One region of the Pantoea sp. X-Soil-MYKO-1785 genome, then DNA from elsewhere that is predicted to be linked to it. Evidence: predicted binding sites of a transcription regulator. Region 1 holds the regulator's gene; each other region holds the start of a gene.

Region 1 (5,235 bases):
AAGGCGATCAGGCAACCCATCAGCGTATCCATCAGGCGTGGCAGCAGGAACTGCGCCCCGTTCAGCGACAGCAGCTGCAGCGAGTAGACCGCCGTCACCGTAAAACCAATCATCGACCAGCCGTAAAACTGGCGGGTAAACCGGTAGCTGATAAAGGTGATCAGCAGCATGATCAGCAGCACCAGCGACTCCGGCACCGCCAGGCGTAAGGTGGCAGCCGCAATCACCAGACCGGCAAACGTGCCCAGCGCCCGGTGCTGGATGCGGACGCGGGTGGCACCGTAGCCGTTCTGGCTGACGAACATAATGGTCATCAGAATCCAGTACGGCTTAGGAATGTTGAAAAACAGCGCCAGCGCGCTGCCCAGCATCAGCATCACCGCAAAGCGACCGGCGGTGCGCAGCGCCGATGAACGCCACGACAGGTAGCTGCGCAGCGCCGGCAAAAGCGGCAGACGGCGCTGGCGATCGGCCATCAGGTCACGTTGATAGAGCGGCTTTTGGGTGCGAAGCACCCGCGCAATACGATTGAAGTGATAGAGGCAGAAATTCCCCACCGGATTATCAGGATGCTGACGGGCAATTTTTTCCAGCGCGCTGAGCTGCTTCTCCATGCCAAAACGATCCGGCAACTGGTGATAGAGAATGTTATCCGCCAGCACCCGTAAGCGGGCCGAAATAGTCTGGGCATTCCAGCGGATCACCGCTTCGGCATGGCTCTGCTCCACCAGTTTCTGCACCTCTTCCGGCTGATGCAGGCTGACCGAGATGTGTTCCTGCAGGTCCAGCGCCACCTGAAAGGCGCGGGTCAGCCGCTTATGGCTGTGATCCCGGCTGGCGGAAAGCATGTGCATCTGCTGGTAACAGGTGGTGATCATATCGACCACTTTCTGCTGGCGCGCCAGCAGCGGCGGCAGGGCCTTTTCCGGGTCGGTCAGCTGGGTCAGCAGGGTATATTTGGCATCGCAATAGTTGGCCAGTTCGCGGTAGATCAGGCTCAGGCTTTCACGCATCGGCTGCTCTTTCCACAGCCAGAACCAGAACCAGTTAAACAGCCCATACCATAGCGTGCCGCCGATATAGAGCAGCGGCGGCACATAGATCGGCATACGGCCAATCAGGCTCAGCGTGAAGATGGCGGCGATCAGGGTGCCGGGCAGCAGGCGGCCGTGTAGCGGACTGATTTCGCCGGTGACCCCCAGCAGCAACGGCAAGGCGAACAGAATCAGCGGCAGCGGAATGGCGTGCTGCGTCAGCCACTGAATCAGGAAGCTGCCGAGCGCAAACAGGCTGCCGCCGACAATCAGGCGTTTGAAGAAGCGTTTATGCGGGGTATCCAGACCGGCGATATTGCAACAGGCGGGAACTAACGAGAACAGCAGACCTTTTTGCAGGTCGCCAGCCAGCCAGCCCAGCGCCACGGGCAGACAGAGCACCAGGGTTTGCCGCAAGGCGTAGTTGACTTCAGGATGGTAAATAATTCGACGCCACATCGGCCCAACACAAACAATAACGGCGCGATGTTGCCATCACGCCGTGGGTGACAGGAATTAGCGGGTGCCGTAAACGACGATGGTTTTGCCGTGTGCAGAGATCAGATTCTGATCTTCCAGCATCTTCAAAATACGGCCCACGGTTTCACGTGAACAACCAACGATTTGGCCAATTTCCTGACGAGTAATTTTAATTTGCATGCCGTCGGGATGCGTCATGGCGTCTGGCTGCTTCGCCAGGTTAAGCAGAGTCTGAGCAATGCGTCCGGTCACGTCGAGGAAAGCGAGGTTACCCACTTTTTCAGACGTAACCTGCAGGCGACGCGCCATCTGCGACGACAGTCGCATCAGGATATCCGGGTTAACCTGGATCAGCTGACGGAATTTCTTGTAGGAAATCTCCGCCACTTCGCACGCGGTTTTCGCACGTACCCAGGCGCTGCGCTCCTGACCTTCTTCGAACAGGCCAAGCTCGCCAATGAAATCGCCCTGATTCAGGTAAGAAAGAATCATCTCTTTGCCTTCTTCATCTTTGATCAGAACCGCAACGGAACCTTTCACGATGTAGTAAAGCGTTTCAGCTTTTTCACCTTGATGAATCAGCGTACTTTTGGATGGATACTTGTGAATATGGCAATGGGACAGGAACCATTCGAGTGTAGGGTCTGTTTGCGGTTTGCCGAGAACCATTCGCTATTATCCTCTGTTGTAATCGTGCCCAAAATACAGGGGGCAGTTTTCCCTGTCAGGCGATGAAAGCTTCAAGCGTTTCCCTTACAGGAAATTATTCGGGCTGCATTCGGCGCAGTGCGCATCATTCTTCCCGGCTTCGCCATCAGGTGACGAAAAATATTTTCAGCACTGTTTGTAGCACAGCTTTTGCCGACTGTCTTCTGTTGTCTCGCTTCAGCTAACAGCGGATTTCTCTGGATTGCTGTTTACCAGGCGAAAGCGTACTCTGACGGCAAAACCGCATATTCTGGAGCGAAAATCATGCAGGCAAGAGTGAAATGGGTAGAAGGACTGACATTCCTCGGTGAGTCGTCATCCGGTCATCAGGTGTTAATGGATGGCAATTCGGGTGATAAAGCGCCCAGCCCAATGGAGATGGTGCTGATGGCGGCAGGCGGATGCAGCGCCATCGACGTGGTTTCAATTCTGCAAAAAGGTCGCAACGATGTGGCTGATTGTGAAGTGAAACTGACCTCAGAACGTCGTGAAGAAGCGCCGCGAATCTTTACGCACATCAACCTGCACTTTATCGTGAGCGGCAAAGCGCTACAGGATAAGGCGGTCTCACGCGCGGTGGATCTTTCTGCTGAAAAATATTGCTCGGTCGCTATCATGCTGGGTAAAGGCGTCACCATCACCCACAGCTATGAAGTGATCGAACTGTAATAGCCGCAAGGGTCATTGCAGACCTGCTAACTTCACTTCCAGTATCTGATGCAGGTTGATTTAAGACTGTGCCTGGGCAGGGAACCGGGTCAGATCGGAAAGTCGCTTAAGCCAATCCCTGGCCGCTCGACCCGCGCCGTCCCTGGCGCGGGACGCTTTCCTCTTCTGACCCGGTTCCCTGCGTGTTGAACTTATCTATTGCTGCCAGATTCTTTCTGCCCAGGGTTTGTCTGTAGCGACCTTCCTGAAACCGGATGCGGTTGTCGGACGTGAAGCGAAGGGAGCATATGCCTGTAGCAAAGCATCGCGGGCCAGGGATGGCCCGCGCTGAGCCTGCCAGGGATAGCGGTTTTGCGTCTTTGCGAAAGGTGTATGCTCCCTGAAGCCTGCCCAGGGGTAAGTCTTTAGCCGCAGGAAAGCCAGTTTTACTATCTTTGTTAAAGACATCTGCTCTCAGAGCGGTTTTTGCTGGCCTCTTACTCTATCCGCTTGCCTTCCACCAGCCGCTTCACCAGCGGACCCATGATCAGCTCCATCGCCAGCCCCATTTTCCCGCCCGGCACCACCAGCGTATTGATATGCGAAATGAACGATCCCTGCAGCATCGCCAGCAGATAAGGAAAGTCGATATCGTCCAGCGCCTGAAAATGGATCACCACGAAGCTCTCATCCAGTGACGGAATCGCGCGGGCGGCAAACGGATTCGAAGTGTCGACCGTCGGCACCCGCTGGAAGTTCAGGTGGGTGCGCGAGAACTGTGGCGTAATGAAATTAATGTAATCTTCCATTGAACGCACCACCGAATCCATTACTGCTTCACGCGAATGGCCGCGTTCGCTGGTGTCACGCACCAGCTTCTGAATCCACTCGAGGTTAACAATCGGCACCACGCCTACCAGCAGGTCGACATGTTCCGCCACGTTATGCTGGGCGGTCACTACGCCACCGTGCAGTCCTTCGTAAAACAGGATATCGGTGTTTTGCGGCAGCGGCTGCCACGGCGTAAAGGTGCCCGGCACCTGATTCCACGGCACCGCTTCATCATAGGTATGCAGGTACTTACGCGACTGGCCCTGGCCGTCGAGCCCATACTGCCTGAAGCTCTGCTCCAGTAAGCCAAAGTCATTGGCTTCCGGACCGAAATAGCTGACATGACGGCCTAAATCGCGCGCCTTGCGGATCGCCATATCCATTTCAGGCCGGGTGAAGCGGTGGAAACTGTCGCCTTCCAGTTCGGCAGCGTGCAGATCAAGCTGCTGAAAAATTTTACGGAACGCGAGACTGGTGGTGGTGGTCCCCGCGCCGCTGGAACCGGTGACGGCGATTATCGGATGGCGTGCTGACATAAAAAAGCTCCCTGTGAAATCGGGTCATGCGCATTGTTAACATGAATTGCCGCTGGCTGCATCAGCCGCGAAATTCTTTGCGCGGCATGATATTGACCGATTCATGCAGTTCCGACCACACCAGCACTACTTCGCCGGTTTCCAGCTGGCGGCGCACGTCAGCCACTTTTTCGTTCAGGCTGCGTTCCTGCTCGCCGTAGTCGGTGCCTTCACGCAGTACGAAAGTTTCAATCAGATTTTCAAGCGTCTCAGGTGAGACCTGTTGCCAGGGAATAATCACAACGTTAGGTTTCCAGAAAAGGGGCAATCCACTGGGGTATGCGCTGTTCAAGCCACATTTCGGGCTGGCGCAACGTCCCGCCGACAAAGCCAACGTGACCGCCGTGCGGCGTCAGTTGATAAGTAATAGTGGCAGATAATTGGCTGCTGTGCGGTATCACTTCATCACTCATGAACGGGTCATCTTTGGCATGAATGATCAGCAGCGGCTTATCGACCTGTTTCAGCCATGGCAGGGCGCTGGCGCGCTGATAATAGTCAGCCGCATCGCTGAAACCGTGGGCGCGGGCGGTGATTGCGTCATCAAAGTCGCGCAGCCGGCGTAGCGCTTTAAGCTGCGCCAGGTTCACCGGCAACGTTTCCGGCCAGGCGTGCAGTTTGCGCCGGGCATTCTTCTTCAGCTGCGCCAGTAAATAGTATTGATAAAAGCGTGAAAAGCCGCGCTCCAGCTTGAGGCTGCACGGCGCCAGCAGCAGCGGCGCGGAGACGATGACGCCCGCATCAACCGGCACAGCGGATCCCTGCTGGCCCAGCAGGCAGCCCAGCATGTTGCCGCCCAGCGAAAAACCCACCGCCACGGTCGGTACCCGGCCCCAGCGGGTTTGCAACCAGTGCAAAAAATAGCGCGCATCTTCGGTTTCGCCGGAGTGATAGATGCGGTTCAGCCGGTTAGGTTCGCCGCTACATCCGCGAAAATGCATCACCACCGCCAGCCAGCC
Region 2 (5,235 bases), 200 kb from region 1:
GCGAAACAGAATTGAGCCGCGTTCGGTGCGCGCTGAGGCGGCTAACAGCCCCATAATGGCCAGCGATGTAACAGATTTTCCCGATCCGCTTTCCCCCACTACCGCGACGATTTCGCCAGGGTTGATCTCAAACGAGATGCCATTCAGCGCCCGGTGTACGCCGCTGCGTCCGCGGAAACTGACGCAAAGATTGTCAATGGTGAGAACCGGCGCAGCGGCACTCCGGGCGGTCGGATTAAGAGAAGAAGTGTCCGTCATCGTTGCTCCGGGTGCGTTAAAGCCAGATACGGCCTTGCGAATACGAGAGGAAGGGCGAGCTGTCAGCCGCCAGCCAGATTGGCCCATCAAGATCGACATACTCTGCGCCGATTGCTACCGGCAGTGCCGCCTCCATCGCCAGCGATGAGCCAAGCATGCAGCCCACCATCAGGCGCATGTGCTGCTGTTGGGCGGCGGCCACCATCGCCAGCGCCTCCGTCAGGCCGCCGCACTTGTCGAGCTTGATGTTGATCATTTCGTAGCGATGCCGCAGCGCGGCGATATCCGCCACGGTATGGCAGCTTTCATCAGCACAAACGGGAATCGGATGGGGAAAATCCAGTAACTCGCTATCCTGACCCGCTGGTAAGGGCTGCTCAATCATGGCGATGTCATACGCCTGTAGGGCGGTGAAGAGCGAAGGCAGATCGAGACCGTGCCAGGCCTCATTGGCGTCGATAATCAGCGTCGCCTCGGGAGCAGCGGCGCGGATGGCCGCCACTTTCCCGACAATGTGCTGGTGGTCGAGTTTGATTTTCAGCAGCAGTGCGCCCCGTGATACGGCGTCCGCGGCGGCACTCGCCATGCGTTCAATGCTGTCCAGACTCAGGGTCTCCGCTGTTACCACAGCATGTGGCTTTTCACGGCCGGTTTGCTGCCAGAGCGTCTCTCTGGCCCGGGCGGCATTGAGCCGCCACAGGGCACAGTCCAGCGCGTTGCGCGCCGCGCCTGCCGCCAGTCGATTCTGTAACGCCGCACGGCTCAGTCCGGCTTCGATTTCGCTTTGCAGTGCCGCCAGCTGCGCACTGACGCTGGCGATACTTTCGCCGTAGCGCGGCGTCGGCGTGCACTCGCCGAGACCAATAAAACCGTCCTGCTCCAGCGTGACGCGAATCACCGTGACGGCAGTGCGGGTGCCGCGTGAAATTGCAAAGGGCTTCGCCAGCGGCAGTTCAGCCACCGCGATCTGCATGCGGCGCATCTCAGCCACGTTCCTGCAACAGTGCCGCGATGGCATCAATACCAAACCGCACCGGATCGGTAGCCGGCACGCCAAATTCTGCACTGACCTGTGCGCAATAGTCGCGGGCCTGCTGTTCACCGTAACCGGAGGTGTTGAGGGCGAATCCGGCCAGCTTCACCTGATCACTGGTTACGCTGGCCGCCCGCAAATTGGCTTCCACACACTCTGCCAGACTGACCATCGGCTGATGCGGCAGGTGGCGCATATGCGGACGTCCCATCTCATGACACATCACCAGCCAGTGCGGCTGCGCACCGTGAATCAGCCCCATGCTGACGCCCGCATAAGAGGGGTGAAACAACGAGCCCTGACCTTCGACAATATCCCAGTGATCGTCTTCATTCGCCGGTGACAGCGCTTCGGCGGCCCCGGCGATAAAGTCAGCGATCACTGCATCAATCGCGATACCCTCACCGGCTACCAGAATGCCGGTCTGGCCGGTGGCGCGGAAATCCGCCTTCATGCCGCGATCGCGCATCGCCGCTTCCAGGGCCAGTGAGGTGTACATCTTGCCAACAGAGCAGTCGGTGCCCACCGTTAGTACCCGTTTGCCGCTACGTTTTTTACCGCTGCCGACCGTCAGTGCTGGCCGCATATGGCGGATATCAAACAACGCCACCCCGTGTTCTGCCGCCAGCGCCACCAGTTCCGGCTCATCGGCCAGACGATGGTGCAAACCGCTGGCCACGTTCAGGCCCGCTTTAATTGCGCCGGTCACGGTTTCAAGCCAGTGTGCCGGTAGATAGCCACCGGCATTAGCGGTTCCCAGTACCAGCGTTTTCGCACCGCGCGCTTTGGCACTGACAATGTCCAGCGTCTCAAGTCCCAGACTGACGGTACAGCCGGGCAGGGACATTTCGCCAACGCACTGTTCCGGACGCCAGACCTGAATGCCGCGCGCCGTTTTCGCCGCCAGCGGATCGGTGACATCGCCAAGGAAAAGTAGATAGGGTTGAGGGATCAGCATGACGTTTCTCTTTTTCAGACAGGTGATAGGGCCTGAGCTGAATATTTCATGCGGATGACAGCGAGACGAATGCTTGTTTAATGCTGGGGTATAACCTGAGGGTATAGTCAGAGGCGACGCTTATGACAACAGCCGATAAGCGAATCAGAACAGCAGAATGAGGCTAACCAGAGAGGCTGGAACAGAAGAAAAAGTGATAATCATCGGTCGATCCCTGACCGCGATTATCGAGGGTTTCTTGCGGAGTGCTTAGTACATCGCACCCGGCGGTACGTGTTTGAAGGTCTCGACGTAAGCGCGGAACACGTAGTTAAAAATGCGTTTCATGTGACACCTGATGCAAAATTAGTTGAAGAAATACGCGAAAAGTATAACTTCAGCGCGTTTTATCGGCAATAAATTTTGAACCGGATCACAAAATTGCGCTTTTTATGCGCAAAAAGCCGTTAAGCAGCCTGACCGAGATGCTGCAGCAGGATGGTCGCACCGACGGCTATCAACACCAGACCGCCGAGCACTTCCGCCCATTTGCCGAGTACCGGACCAATAAAGCGTCCCACCAACACGCCGGTGGTGGCCATAACGGTGGTAGCGGCTCCGATGGTCAGCGCAGTGGTAATAATGTTGACCTGCAGGAAGGCCAGGCCCACACCGACCGCCAGCGCATCAAGGCTGGTCGCCACTGCGGTGGTGGCCAGTACCATAAAGCCATGGCTTTGCGGCGCTTCACAGGGTTCAGCGACGGCGGTCTGACGAAAACCTTCCATCATCATCCGCCCGCCTAAAAACGCCAGCAGAATAAAAGCGATCCAGTGGTCCCACGCCATGATGTAACGACTGGCGGCCAGGCCAAGCGCCCAGCCAATCAGCGGCGTTAAGGCTTCGATTGAGCCAAAAATCAGACCGGTGCGCAGCGCTTCTTTAAAACCAGGACGATGCAAGGTGGCACCTTTGCCCAGTGCAGCAGCAAACGCGTCCATCGACATACCCAGGGCAAGAATTAAGGTGGCAATAAAGGTCATGATTTATTCACCTGGGGCGAAAAAGCGGCAATTCACGCTGTATTCACCACACAAAGTGTTCAGTAATGAAAAAGTGCGCGCAGTCTACCACGCAACCGCAAAGATAAAAAGACAGTAAAATCATGGATTTAAGTATAGCCAAGGCTATAACTTTTATCATTCGCTATGTTTCGCGCTAAGTCGATGGTGGCAAAGCATTTTCTGATGGTTTTCCGGGCGGATTTCGGGCTTGTCTGGCCGCAGCGTCTGCATTCCCTGATTGAACCCCAGCGCGGATTGCCGGAAAATGCCCGGCTTATTATTACCGGATGCCCGTTATGAATAACCCTTTTGAAACGTTAATCGTGCCTGGCGGCATTTTGCTGTTGGGGTTTCTCTCTGCCCTGCTGCTGCCTGCGCCAGCCTTTAGCCTGTCAATGGCACAGCACCTGCAGCAGATGCTGCATTTGCAGGATCTTAACCAGCTCTACACCCTGGTGTTCTGTATCTGGTTTTTACTGCTGGGCACGGTGGAGTTTTTTGTGATTCGCTTCGTCTGGCGTCGCTGGTTCAGCAGCTGAGTCGGGCGGTATGCGCATCGACCAGCGCTTTCAGGCGGGCTGCGCTGCGCGCATAGCCGTCTCGCGGTAACTGAGCCGCTCCGAGCAGCAGTCCGGCGCAGCGTTGTTCGTCGCGCTGATACCAGATCGACAGCGGTGACGGGGCCATACCATAGGCCAATGCTTGCTGCGCAATCAGCCGATCCGGCGTACCGGCCGGCAACCTGACAATCACCGACAGCCCGGCACGTTGCACCGCGGGAAAATGGGGTTGCAGAGCGGCCATCATCTGCTCCAGTCGTTCATGGTAGACCCGCTTCATGCGCCGCAGATGCCGCATGAAGTGCCCTTCCCGCAGGAACACCGCCACCGCATCATGAAGCAGTCCCGACGATGCCGGGGCTAACAGCGCACTGACATCCGCAAAGCGCGAGACCAGAGCGGGTGGCGCCACTAAAAAGCCGAGCCGCAAGCGCGGCGTCAGCGATTTGCTGAAGGTGCCGATATGCAGCACCCGGCCCTCACTGTCGAGCGCCGCCAGCGCCGGTGCAGCCCGGTGGCCGGGCTGCAGTTCGCCCAGATAATCATCCTCAATGATCCAGCGCTGCTGGCGGCTGGCCCAGTTAAGCAACGCATGGCGGCGTGCCGGCGACATCGTTACGCCGAGCGGTGCCTGCTGGCCCGGCGTGACCAGCGCAAACGCCGCATCCGGTGCCCGCGCCAGACCTTCCTCAACCTGCAAACCTTCGGCGTCGACCGGCACGGCAACCGGCCTTACCCGCAGGGTTTCTATCGCCCGCCGGGCGACCATAAAGCCTGGATCTTCCAGCCACGCCTGTTTCCCCTGAAAATCCATTGCCAGGCCAATCAGGCCCATCGCCCCGGCATAGCCGTTGGTGATAAAAATTTGATCGGCATGACAGCGTACCCCGCGCGCCACCGCCAGCCAGGCAACCAGTGCCTGACGCAGTGCCGGCGTGCCGCGTGGATCGGGGTAACTGGCCGGTTTACCGACCAGCGCCCGTGTCTGACGTTGCAGAATGCGCAGCCAGACTTTGGCCGGAAAGCTGTCGCTGGCCGGGATGCCCATCTGGAACGTCAGGGGCGGCGAGTCGTCATTCTCTTCGCCCTCGCGCAGTGACAGCGGTACTGCATGCACACCAGCCTGCACTTTTGTCTGTGCACCAGCCGTCTCACTCAGCATCGGCAGCGGGTTCACAAAGGTGCCGGCCGCGCCCCGGGTCTGCAGAAACTGGCGATCCACCAGCATGTCATAGCTGGCGCGCACCGTACCGCGTGCGACGCCGAGCTGGGCCGCTAAATCACGGCAGGAAGGAAGCCGTGCGCCCGGCGGCAAGCGCCGATCGATTATTGCCTGCTCAATCTGCTGCCGCAGCTGCTCACTCAGTCCCCGCGCCTGCCCGC
Region 3 (5,235 bases), 390 kb from region 1:
TTTACCGACGTTGTTGTCGATAGCCACGAAGGTGTTAGCGATGCCGCCACCGACGATAACGGTGTCAGCAATTTTCACCAGCGACTGCAGTACGTCGAATTTAGTCGATACTTTAGAACCGCCCACGACGGCGACCAGCGGACGCTCCGGGTTGCTCATCACTTTACCCAGCGCTTCCAGCTCTGCTGACAGCAGCGGACCGGCACAGGCGATCGGGGCAAATTTGCCGACACCGTGGGTAGAAGCCTGCGCACGGTGCGCGGTACCGAACGCATCCATCACGAACACGTCGCACAGGGCAGCGTATTTTTTAGACAGTGCTTCGTCATCTTTCTTTTCGCCTTTGTTAAAGCGAACGTTTTCCAGAACCACCAGTTCGCCAGCGCCCACTTCAACGCCGTCGAGGTAATCTTTTGCCAGGGTCACATTAGTGCCGCTCAGCTTCTCTTTCAGGTAGTTAACTACCGGCAGCAGTGAGAACTCTTCGGTGTATTCACCTTCGGTCGGACGACCCAGGTGAGAGGTAACCATCACTTTCGCGCCCTGTTTCAACGCCGCTTCGATGGTAGGCAGAGAAGCACGGATACGTGCATCTGACGTCACTTTCCCTTCTTTCACTGGTACGTTGAGATCGGCGCGGATCAGAACGCGTTTGCCAGCAAGATCCAGATCGGTCATCTTAATTACAGACATGGTGAACCCTCTCGTTGATTCTCATAAGTTTTGCCAGGCGCAAACCGCGCCCTAGCTGAAACCGCTTGCGGCCATTGCTAACGTCGTGTCGAGCATTCGGTTAGCAAAGCCCCATTCGTTATCACACCAGACCAGGGTCTTGATCAGGTGTTGACCACTGACCCGCGTTTGGGTGCCGTCCACAATGGCACTGTGCGGATCATGGTTAAAATCGACTGAGACTAACGGTAATTCCGTATAGTCAACTATACCACGAAATGCCCCTTCTGCCGCGCTTTGCAACAAGGCGTTAACTTCACACGCCTTCACCGGCTGGCGTACAGAAACGCTGAGATCAATCGCCGTCACGTTAATCGTTGGCACGCGCACGGCAATCGCCTCAAAGCGATCGTTGAATTTCGGAAAAATACGGGTAATCCCGGCCGCCAGCCGAGTATCAACTGGAATGATCGATTGGCTGGCGGCACGGGTACGACGCAGATCGCTGTGATAGGCATCGATCACCTGTTGATCGTGCATCGCCGAATGAATGGTGGTGACGGTGCCGGACTCAATACCAAACGCGTCATCCAGCAGTTTGATCACCGGAATAATACAGTTGGTGGTGCAGGAAGCATTCGAGACGATGCAGTCAGTCGCTTTCAGCCACTGCTGGTTGACGCCATACACCACCGTGGCATCGAGATCGTTGCCGCCCGGATGTGAGAACAGCACTTTCTTCGCGCCGGCCTGCAGATGCGCTTCGCCGTCGGCGCGCGAGCCGTAGACGCCGGTACAATCCAGCACCACGTCGATATCGAGTTCGCGCCACGGCAGATCGGCAATCTCAGCGCGGTGTAAAATGCGCAGGGTATCGCCGCCGACCCACATCACGTCGCGCTCCTGCCGCACATCAAAGGCAAAACGGCCATGGCTGGTGTCATATTTCAGCAGATGCGCCATACCGGTCGCTTCGGCCAGCTCATTGATGGCGACAACGGTGATCTCAGCACGACGGCCGGTTTCATACAGCGCACGCAATACGTTGCGTCCAATACGGCCAAACCCATTTATTGCTACCCGTATGGTCATTTCTCTCCTGCCACGTCAGACGGAAAAAACGTGCCGTTAGCCTGAGCGCTTCGCTGTAGTTTGTACAGGAGATTCTTACCCGGCATTGTCTGAAACCGGGGCGATCTGCCCGGCAACTGAAACGGTTCAGCCACAATAAAGGATGGGAGGAATAACAGGAATGATTGTGATCAATCGGACTGCGTATATTTGGATCTATGTCACAAAATGGCGCAAAAGATAGTTATTACTGCAGGAATAAAAAACGAAAAGGACGCCTGAAGCGTCCCTGATTTTAATCAGGCGGGTGTGAGCCCGCCTGACGGATGTTACGCCAGCAGCGCTTTCGCTTTAGCGACAACGTTGTCGACGGTAAAGCCAAACATTTCGAACAGCTGATCGGCCGGTGCTGATTCGCCGAAGCTGGTCATGCCGACGATAGCGCCGTTCAGACCGGTATATTTGAACCAGTAATCAGCGATACCCGCTTCGATTGCTACGCGTGCGCTGACCGCTTTCGGCAGCACAGATTCACGGTAAGCGTCACTCTGCTTGTCGAATGCATCGGTTGATGGCATAGAGACCACGCGTACCTGACGACCTTCGCTGGTGAGTTTATCCCAGGCGCCAACCGCCAGTTCAACTTCTGAACCGGTGGCGATCAGGATTAATTCAGGCGTCGCGTCGCAATCTTTCAGTACGTAGCCACCGCGCGCCACGTTAGCCAGCTGCTCAGTGCTGCGTTCCTGCTGCGCCAGATTCTGACGCGAGAAGATCAGCGCTGTCGGGCCATCTTTACGCTCAATGGCATATTTCCATGCCACTGCCGATTCAACCTGGTCACACGGACGCCACAGGCTCATGTTCGGCGTAGTGCGCAGGCTGGCCATCTGCTCTACCGGCTGGTGAGTCGGGCCATCTTCGCCCAGACCGATTGAGTCGTGGGTATAAACCATGATCTGACGGATCTTCATCAGTGCCGCCATACGCGCCGCGTTACGCGCATATTCAACGAACATCAGGAAGGTGGCGGTGTACGGCAGGAAACCGCCGTGCAGAGCCAGACCGTTAGCAATCGCGGTCATACCAAATTCACGCACGCCGTAATGGATGTAGTTACCCGCGGCGTCTTCGTTGATTGGCTTAGAGCCGGACCAGATGGTCAGGTTGCTTGGCGCCAGATCGGCTGATCCCCCCAGATATTCCGGCAGGATTTTACCAAAGGCTTCAATGGCATTCTGTGACGCTTTACGGCTGGCGATTTTAGCCGGGTTAGCCTGCAGTTGTTCGATAAACTTCTGCGACTCCTGCTGCCAGTTTGCCGGCAGCTCATTGCTGACGCGACGTTTGAACTCGGCGGCCAGTTCAGGGTGTGCCTGAGCGTAAGCGGCAAATTTCTTATCCCATGCGGCTTCTTTTGCCTGGCCCGCTTCTTTAGCGTCCCACTCAGCGTAGATGTCAGAGGGGATAACGAAAGGCGCGTGTTCCCAGCCCAGCTGTTTGCGGGTCAGTGCGACTTCATCATCGCCCAGCGGTGCGCCGTGCGAGTCATGGGTGCCCGCTTTGTTCGGTGAACCGAAGCCGATAACGGTTTTACACATCAGCAGCGACGGCTTATCGCTGACGCTTTTCGCTTCGTCGATCGCTTTAGCAATCGCATCAGAATCGTGACCATCTACGCCACGCACCACGTGCCAGCCGTAGGCTTCAAAGCGTTTTGCCGTGTCATCCGTGAACCAGCCATCAATATGACCGTCGATTGAGATGCCGTTGTCATCATAAAACGCCACCAGTTTGCCCAGCTTAAGGGTACCGGCCAGTGAGCAGACTTCGTGTGAAATACCTTCCATCATGCAGCCATCACCCATGAAGACATAGGTATTGTGGTCTACGATGTCATGGCCCGGACGGTTAAACTGTGCCGCCAGCGTACGTTCAGCAATGGCGAAACCGACCGCGTTAGCGATGCCCTGGCCCAGCGGACCGGTGGTGGTTTCAACGCCTGCGGTGTAGCCATATTCTGGATGACCTGGAGTTTTTGAATGCAGCTGACGGAAGTTTTCCAGCTCGCTGATCGGCAGATCGTAACCGGTGAGGTGCAGCAGGCTATAAATCAGCATTGAGCCATGACCGTTGGAGAGCACGAAGCGGTCGCGGTCGGCCCACAGCGGATTGGTTGGGTTGTGATTCAGGTAGCCGCGCCACAGAACTTCAGCGATGTCCGCCATGCCCATCGGGGCACCCGGATGTCCCGATTTAGCTTTCTGTACTGCATCCATACTTAACGCGCGAATGGCGTTGGCGAGCTCTTTACGAGAGGGCATTTTCTACTCCAGGTCGGATTAATGCTTCGCACCTTAACTTATTGTAATTAATGAGTTATCGGGCAAAACAAGGAAAAAGTTGCAGATCAATGTACATGAAAAACATGGCAAAAGTACATGCTGTAAAACGCTAAATGTGCCCGCTTCGTCTGGCTTTTCCGGCGATGTCTGCTAGCAATGCGAGGAGTGGCGCGCTATAACCGAAGAGTTTAATCACCTGGCAGTGTTTCAGGTGTTTGTTTTTCTTACCTTGTTATGAATGGGATACGGAATGAAAATCCAAAAAACGGTCGTCGCTCTTGGGCTGGCAACGCTGCTGAGCGGCTGTCAGGGTTTAGATAATAACGCGTTGATGCAGTCGGGCGCGCAGGCTTACCAGGCCTATACCCTGAGCGATGATCAGGTGAAGCAGCTCAGCGATCAATCCTGTGAGCAGATGGACAAAGAGAATCAGGTTGCACCTGCCAGCAGTGAATATCAGCAGCGTCTGAATAAAATTGCCGCCGCGCTGGGCGATAACATTAATGGCGTACCGGCTAACTACAAGGTGTATCAGACCAAAGACGTCAATGCCTGGGCGATGGCCAATGGCTGTATTCGCGTCTATAGCGGCCTGATGGATATGATGGATGACAACGAAGTGGAAGGCGTGCTGGGCCATGAGATGGGCCACGTGGCGCTGGGCCATACCCGCAAAGCGATGCAGCTGGCGTATGCTACCACCGCCGCCCGCACGGCTGCCGCCTCGGTCGGTGGGGTGATCGGTTCACTGTCGCAGTCGCAGCTTGGCGAACTGGGTGAAAAACTGGTCAATGCTCAGTTCTCACAGACCCAGGAAAGCCAGGCTGATGACTACTCTTACGATCTGATGAAGAAGCGCAACATCGATCCAATGGGTCTGGCGACCAGTTTCGAGAAACTGGCAAAACTGGAACAGGGACGCCAGAGTTCAATGTTTGATTCGCACCCGGCGTCAGAGGCGCGCGCCCAGCACATCCGCGAGCGCATCGCAGCAGACAGCAAATAACCTTTACCTGCGGAGCGCGTACCCGGTGCGCGCTTTCGCTCGCTGAGCCAGGCAGATCGCTAGCGCTTGAATATCTGATCCACCATCGAGCCTAAATCCAGCTTATTGTCGTGCAGCGCCTGTTCATCCATCCGTCCCTGC
Region 4 (5,235 bases), 1.0 Mb from region 1:
CGGTTCCCGGGATTGTACTGTCATCCCCCACTCCTTTTTTATGCTGTTCTTACGCTGAGCTTCAGCGATGTATTTTCAATGATATCAGATGGCCACCGTTTCGCGGCGACTGCCGGTGGCGAATCCCTTGTGTTTACGCCAGCGGAGCCTTCGGTTACCATCTAAGCCCGTTTTTTCAATCAACAGAAAGCTACGCAAACTATGACTCAAGTCGCTAAAAAAATTCTGGTAACCTGCGCGCTGCCGTACGCGAACGGATCAATCCATCTCGGCCATATGCTCGAGCATATCCAGGCAGACATTTGGGTGCGTTACCAGCGAATGCGTGGCAATCAGGTTTACTTCATCTGCGCTGATGACGCGCACGGCACGCCGATTATGCTGAAAGCCCAGCAGCTGGGTATTGCGCCAGAGCAGATGATTGCTGAAATGAAACAAGAGCATGAAGCCGATTTTTCCGGTTTCAACGTCAGCTATGACAACTATCACTCAACCCACGGTGAAGAGAACCGCCAGCTGTCGGCGCTGATCTATGGTCGCCTGAAAGAGAACGGTTTTATTAAGAACCGCACCATTTCTCAGCTCTACGATCCGGAAAAAGGGATGTTCCTGCCGGACCGTTTTGTTAAAGGCACCTGCCCGAAATGTAAGTCTGCCGATCAGTACGGTGATAACTGTGAAGTCTGCGGCGCGACCTACAGCCCGACCGAACTGATTGATCCAAAATCGGTGGTCTCCGGTGCGACGCCGGTGCTGCGCGATTCAGAACACTTCTTCTTTGATCTGCCATCATTCAGCGCCATGCTGCAGGCCTGGACCCGTTCCGGTGCATTGCAGGATCAGGTCGCTAATAAGATGCAGGAGTGGTTCGAATCGGGCCTGCAGCAGTGGGATATCTCACGTGACGCGCCCTATTTCGGCTTTGAAATCCCGGATGCGCCAGGCAAATATTTTTACGTCTGGCTGGATGCGCCGATCGGCTACATGGGCTCGTTCAGGAACCTGTGCGACAAGCGTGGCGATATCGACTTCGACGAATTCTGGCGTAAAGATTCCACCACCGAGCTGTATCACTTTATCGGTAAAGATATCGTCTACTTCCACAGCCTGTTCTGGCCAGCGATGCTGGAAGGCAGCGACTTCCGCAAACCGAACAACCTGTTTGTCCACGGTTATGTGACGGTCAATGGCGCCAAGATGTCGAAATCGCGCGGCACCTTTATTAAAGCCAGCACCTGGCTGCAGCATCTGGATGCAGACAGCCTGCGTTACTACTACGCGGCAAAACTCTCTTCACGCATCGACGACATCGACCTGAACCTGGAAGATTTCGTTCAGCGCGTCAACGCTGACATCGTCAATAAAGTGGTGAACCTGGCGTCACGTAACGCCGGCTTTATCACCAAACGCTTTGACGGCAAGCTGGCGGCTGAACTGGCCGATCCGGTGCTCTATCAGACCTTTGTTGATGCGTCAGAGAAGATCGGTGAAGCCTGGGCGAGCCGCGAATACAGCCGCGCGATCCGCGAAATCATGGCGCTGGCTGACCTGGCAAACCGCTACGTTGATGAGCAGGCACCGTGGGTGGTCGCGAAGCAGGAAGGCCGCGACGCCGATCTGCAGGCGATCTGCTCGATGGGGATTAACCTGTTCCGCGTGCTGATGACCTGGCTGAAGCCGGTGCTGCCGTCGCTGAGCGCGCGCGCAGAAGGCTTCCTTAACTGCGAACTGAGCTGGGATGCGATTCCGCAGCCGCTGCTGGATCATCAGGTTGCGCCATTTAAAGCGCTCTACAGCCGGATTGAAATGGCGAAGGTCGAGGGTCTGATTGAGGCGTCGAAAGAGGATGCCGCCGCGGCCAGCGTCCCGGCGGTTAGCGGTCCGCTGGCAGATGCGCCGGTTGGTGACACCATCACCATCGATGACTTCGCTAAAGTCGACATGCGGGTAGCGCTGATTGAGCAGGCGGAGCTGGTCGATGGCTCAGACAAGCTGTTGCGTCTGCAACTCGACCTGGGTGGCGAGAAGCGTCAGATCTTCTCCGGCATTCGTGCGGCCTATCCCGATCCGTCGGTGCTGGTCGGCAAGATGACTATCATCGTTGCTAACCTGGCGCCGCGTAAAATGCGCTTTGGCATCTCCGAAGGGATGGTGCTGTCGGCGGGACCGGGCGGTAAAGATCTGTTTGTCCTGTCGGTAGACAGCGGTGCGGTACCGGGTATGCCGGTCAAGTAATCCCACACGCTTGACTCCCCTTACGCCAGGTTGCCGGTGCAAGGGGAGCTTCCGCTTTATCTCTGCAATTCAGCCGTCCGGTATTCCCTCCGTGCTTTTTGGTTTCTTCTCCGCTCTGCTTTGTCTGTTTAACGCTAACTCAGCCGAACCGTCGCGGCTTTTATGTGATCGCTAGCACGCTAAGCGGTTAATGCGTATGATGAAGAACAGTGAAAACAGGAGCCTGTCATGCTCACCGTGCTGTCTGTCTGCGGGCGCTACCTTCGTGCCTTTATCATCATTTATCTCTGCTTATACAGTGGCAACGGCATCGCCTCGCTGCTGCCGATAACCATTCCTGGCAGTATTCTCGGGATGCTGATTCTGTTTGCCCTGCTGGCGTCGCAAATCCTGCCGGTGAACTGGGTCAAACCGGGCTGCCATCTGATCATTCGCTATATGGCGCTGCTGTTTGTACCGATCAGCGTCGGCGTGATGAGCCACACCGATATTCTCAGCGCCCAGTTTGGTCCAATCGTCATCTCCTGCGTGGTCAGTACTTTTGTGGTGCTGGCGGTAGTCGGCGTCAGCGCCCACCAGTTGCACAGCCGCCGTCCGCTCCGGGAGCCGAACGATGAGTGATATCTGGTGGTCCCTGCCGCTGACCCTCGCGGCGTTCTTTCTGGCACGCAAGCTGGCGCTGACCCTGAAAATCTCGCTGCTTAATCCGCTGCTGGTGGCGATGGCGATCATCATCCCGATCCTGCTGCTGCTGCAGTTGCCCTACTCGCGCTACTTTGCCGGCAGTCAGATTCTTAACCAGCTGCTGCAACCGGCGGTAGTTGCGCTGGCGCTGCCGCTGTATGAGCAGATGCATCAGATTCGCGCCCGCTGGAAGTCGATCATTGGCGTCTGCTTTATCGGGAGCCTGACCGCCATGATATCAGGCACCGCTATCGCCCTGTGGCTGGGCGCCACGCCGGAAATTGCCGCCACCATTATTCCCAAATCAGTCACCACGCCCATCGCGATGGCGGTCTCCGGATCGCTGCACGGCATCCCGGCGATCAGCGCCATCTGCGTATTGATTGCCGGCGTGCTGGGGGCGGTGTTCGGGCATATGCTGCTGAACCTGCTGGGCGTCAAATCGAAAGCGGCGCGCGGTCTGGCGATCGGTAACGCCTCTCATGCGCTCGGAACCGCCCGGGCGGCCGAAGTCGATTATCAGGAAGGGGCGTTCAGTTCACTGGCGCTGGTGATTTGCGGCATCATTACTTCTTTGCTGGCACCGTTTATTTTTCCGTTACTGCTGCACTGGTTTGGCTAAAACTTTGCGATAGATCTCGCAAAGTTGAAACATGCAACACAGGTTGCATTGTCAGAGCGACGGGGATCACATATAAACCGGTGACTGGCATATCGCCCTGCTGAATTTAATGAGGCTCTCATGCATTCACGTTACCTCTCCGCCTTCGAGGCGTTGCCGTCAACCCTGCAAACCGCGCTGGCTCCGCTGCTGGACGCGCCTGACTTCCAGGCCGTGCTGCGCGCCGACCAGATCGCCTCGCTGCAGCAACAGACTCAGATGGACGCCGATGCGCTGGCGCTGGCGCTGCTGCCGCTGGCAGCGGCCTGTGCGGTGGCCACGGTGTCGCACTTTAACGTCGGGGCGATCGCCCGTGGCACCAGTGGTAACTGGTACTTTGGTGCCAACATGGAATTTGTCGGCACTCCGCTGCAACAGACGGTGCATGCTGAGCAAAGCGCGATTACCCACGCCTGGCTGCGCGGTGAACGCCAGCTGGAAACCATCACGGTTAACTACACTCCGTGCGGTCATTGCCGTCAGTTTATGAATGAACTCAACAGCGGTACCGGGATTCGTATCTCGCTGCCACAGCGCGCCATCAGTACCCTGGCTGATTATCTGCCTGACGCCTTTGGCCCGCGCGATCTCGACATCACCACCCTGCTGATGGATGCGGTCGATCACGGTTACAGCGCTGAGGGAGATGCGCTGGTGCAGGCCGCCGTAGCCGCCGCCAATGCCAGCCACGCGCCCTACAGCCAGTCACACAGCGGCGTAGCGCTGGAAACCGAGTCCGGCACCATTGTCACCGGTCGCTATGCTGAGAATGCTGCGTTTAACCCCAGCTTTCCGCCGCTTCAGGCCGCGCTGGTGCTGCTGAATATGCAGGGCGGACACAGCGGTCAGATAAAAAGAGCGGTGCTGGCAGAAGTCGAAAATGCCACGCTGAGCCAGTTTGCCGCCACGCAGGCAACCTTACAGACTTTTGGTTGCGCTGAGCTGCTGTCAGTAAAATTGCACAAAGGATAACCCACTGTCAGAAAGGCCACAGTTTTGTGACCTTTTATGAACAAATGCTGTACTTCTGCGGGAAATTTCATAGGATCTGGCGCCAGAATTCACGTCATGACAAATTACTCTGAATAATTCGGGTTGCAGGATGGCAGCAAGTACGTGAATGATTCGCAGCGGAGACCTGCCGCTGCACTGCTCCTGCAGCCTGAGCTATAACGGGTAAGTAAACTGGCGCTACCTTTCCGGCGTGACGCCAGACAACACTGCAACCGGAGCATTACTGCATGGAACTCGACTACGAAAGTAAACGCCCGCTCTACATCCCTTACGCTGGCCCGATTTTGCTGGAATTCCCCCTCCTCAATAAAGGCAGTGCCTTTAGCATCGAAGAACGTAACGAATTTAATCTCAATGGTCTGCTGCCCGAAGCGGTAGAGTCGATTGAAGAACAGGCGCAGCGTGCCTGGCGTCAGTTCCAGGACTTCAAAAACAATAACGATAAGCACGTCTACCTGCGTAACATCCAGGACACCAACGAAACGCTGTTTTATCGCCTGCTGGACAACCATCTCGAAGAGATGATGCCGATCATCTACACCCCAACCGTTGGCGCCGCCTGCGAACACTTCTCTGAAATCTATCGCCGGGCGCGCGGGGTGTTTATCTCTTACCCGAACCGCGACCGCATCGAAGATATG

What was found. Region 1 encodes CRP, which controls carbon source genes, mostly activating them, when cyclic AMP is high. Its sites were predicted from a motif close to ATGTGANNNNNNTCACAT; they were not measured.
Region 2: a site for CRP is predicted at 2,650-2,667, ahead of azuC (stress response protein AzuC). Genes of this name have one in related genera too.
Region 3: a site for CRP is predicted at 1,953-1,970, ahead of epd (erythrose-4-phosphate dehydrogenase). Genes of this name have one in related genera too.
Region 4: a site for CRP is predicted at 3,596-3,613, ahead of cdd (cytidine deaminase). Genes of this name have one in related genera too.

What each region holds. Positions count from the first base shown of each region.
Region 1 is NZ_AP036000.1:3,813,945-3,819,179, reverse strand. Features, by position in the region: gene AC6I8D_RS18175 (YccS/YhfK family putative transporter) at 1-1,493, opposite strand, end outside; gene crp (cAMP-activated global transcriptional regulator CRP) at 1,551-2,183, opposite strand; gene AC6I8D_RS18165 (OsmC family protein) at 2,487-2,891, shown strand; gene AC6I8D_RS18160 (phosphoribulokinase) at 3,368-4,237, opposite strand; gene AC6I8D_RS18155 (YheU family protein) at 4,299-4,517, opposite strand; gene AC6I8D_RS18150 (hydrolase) at 4,522-5,235, opposite strand, start outside.
Region 2 is NZ_AP036000.1:4,014,946-4,020,180, forward strand. Features, by position in the region: gene AC6I8D_RS19060 (ABC transporter ATP-binding protein) at 1-258, opposite strand, end outside; gene dgcA (N-acetyl-D-Glu racemase DgcA) at 275-1,240, opposite strand; gene dgcN (N-acetyltransferase DgcN) at 1,242-2,249, opposite strand; gene azuC (stress response protein AzuC) at 2,499-2,576, opposite strand; gene mntP (manganese efflux pump MntP) at 2,696-3,271, opposite strand; gene AC6I8D_RS19085 (DUF1158 domain-containing protein) at 3,589-3,831, shown strand; gene pdxR (MocR-like pyridoxine biosynthesis transcription factor PdxR) at 3,821-5,235, opposite strand, start outside.
Region 3 is NZ_AP036000.1:3,427,467-3,432,701, forward strand. Features, by position in the region: gene pgk (phosphoglycerate kinase) at 1-693, opposite strand, end outside; gene epd (erythrose-4-phosphate dehydrogenase) at 745-1,764, opposite strand; gene tkt (transketolase) at 2,073-4,067, opposite strand; gene loiP (metalloprotease LoiP) at 4,339-5,094, shown strand; gene AC6I8D_RS16230 (YidB family protein) at 5,154-5,235, opposite strand, start outside.
Region 4 is NZ_AP036000.1:2,815,047-2,820,281, forward strand. Features, by position in the region: gene apbC (iron-sulfur cluster carrier protein ApbC) at 1-24, opposite strand, end outside; gene metG (methionine--tRNA ligase) at 202-2,235, shown strand; gene AC6I8D_RS13475 (CidA/LrgA family protein) at 2,464-2,856, shown strand; gene AC6I8D_RS13480 (CidB/LrgB family autolysis modulator) at 2,849-3,541, shown strand; gene cdd (cytidine deaminase) at 3,662-4,552, shown strand; gene AC6I8D_RS13490 (NAD-dependent malic enzyme) at 4,822-5,235, shown strand, end outside.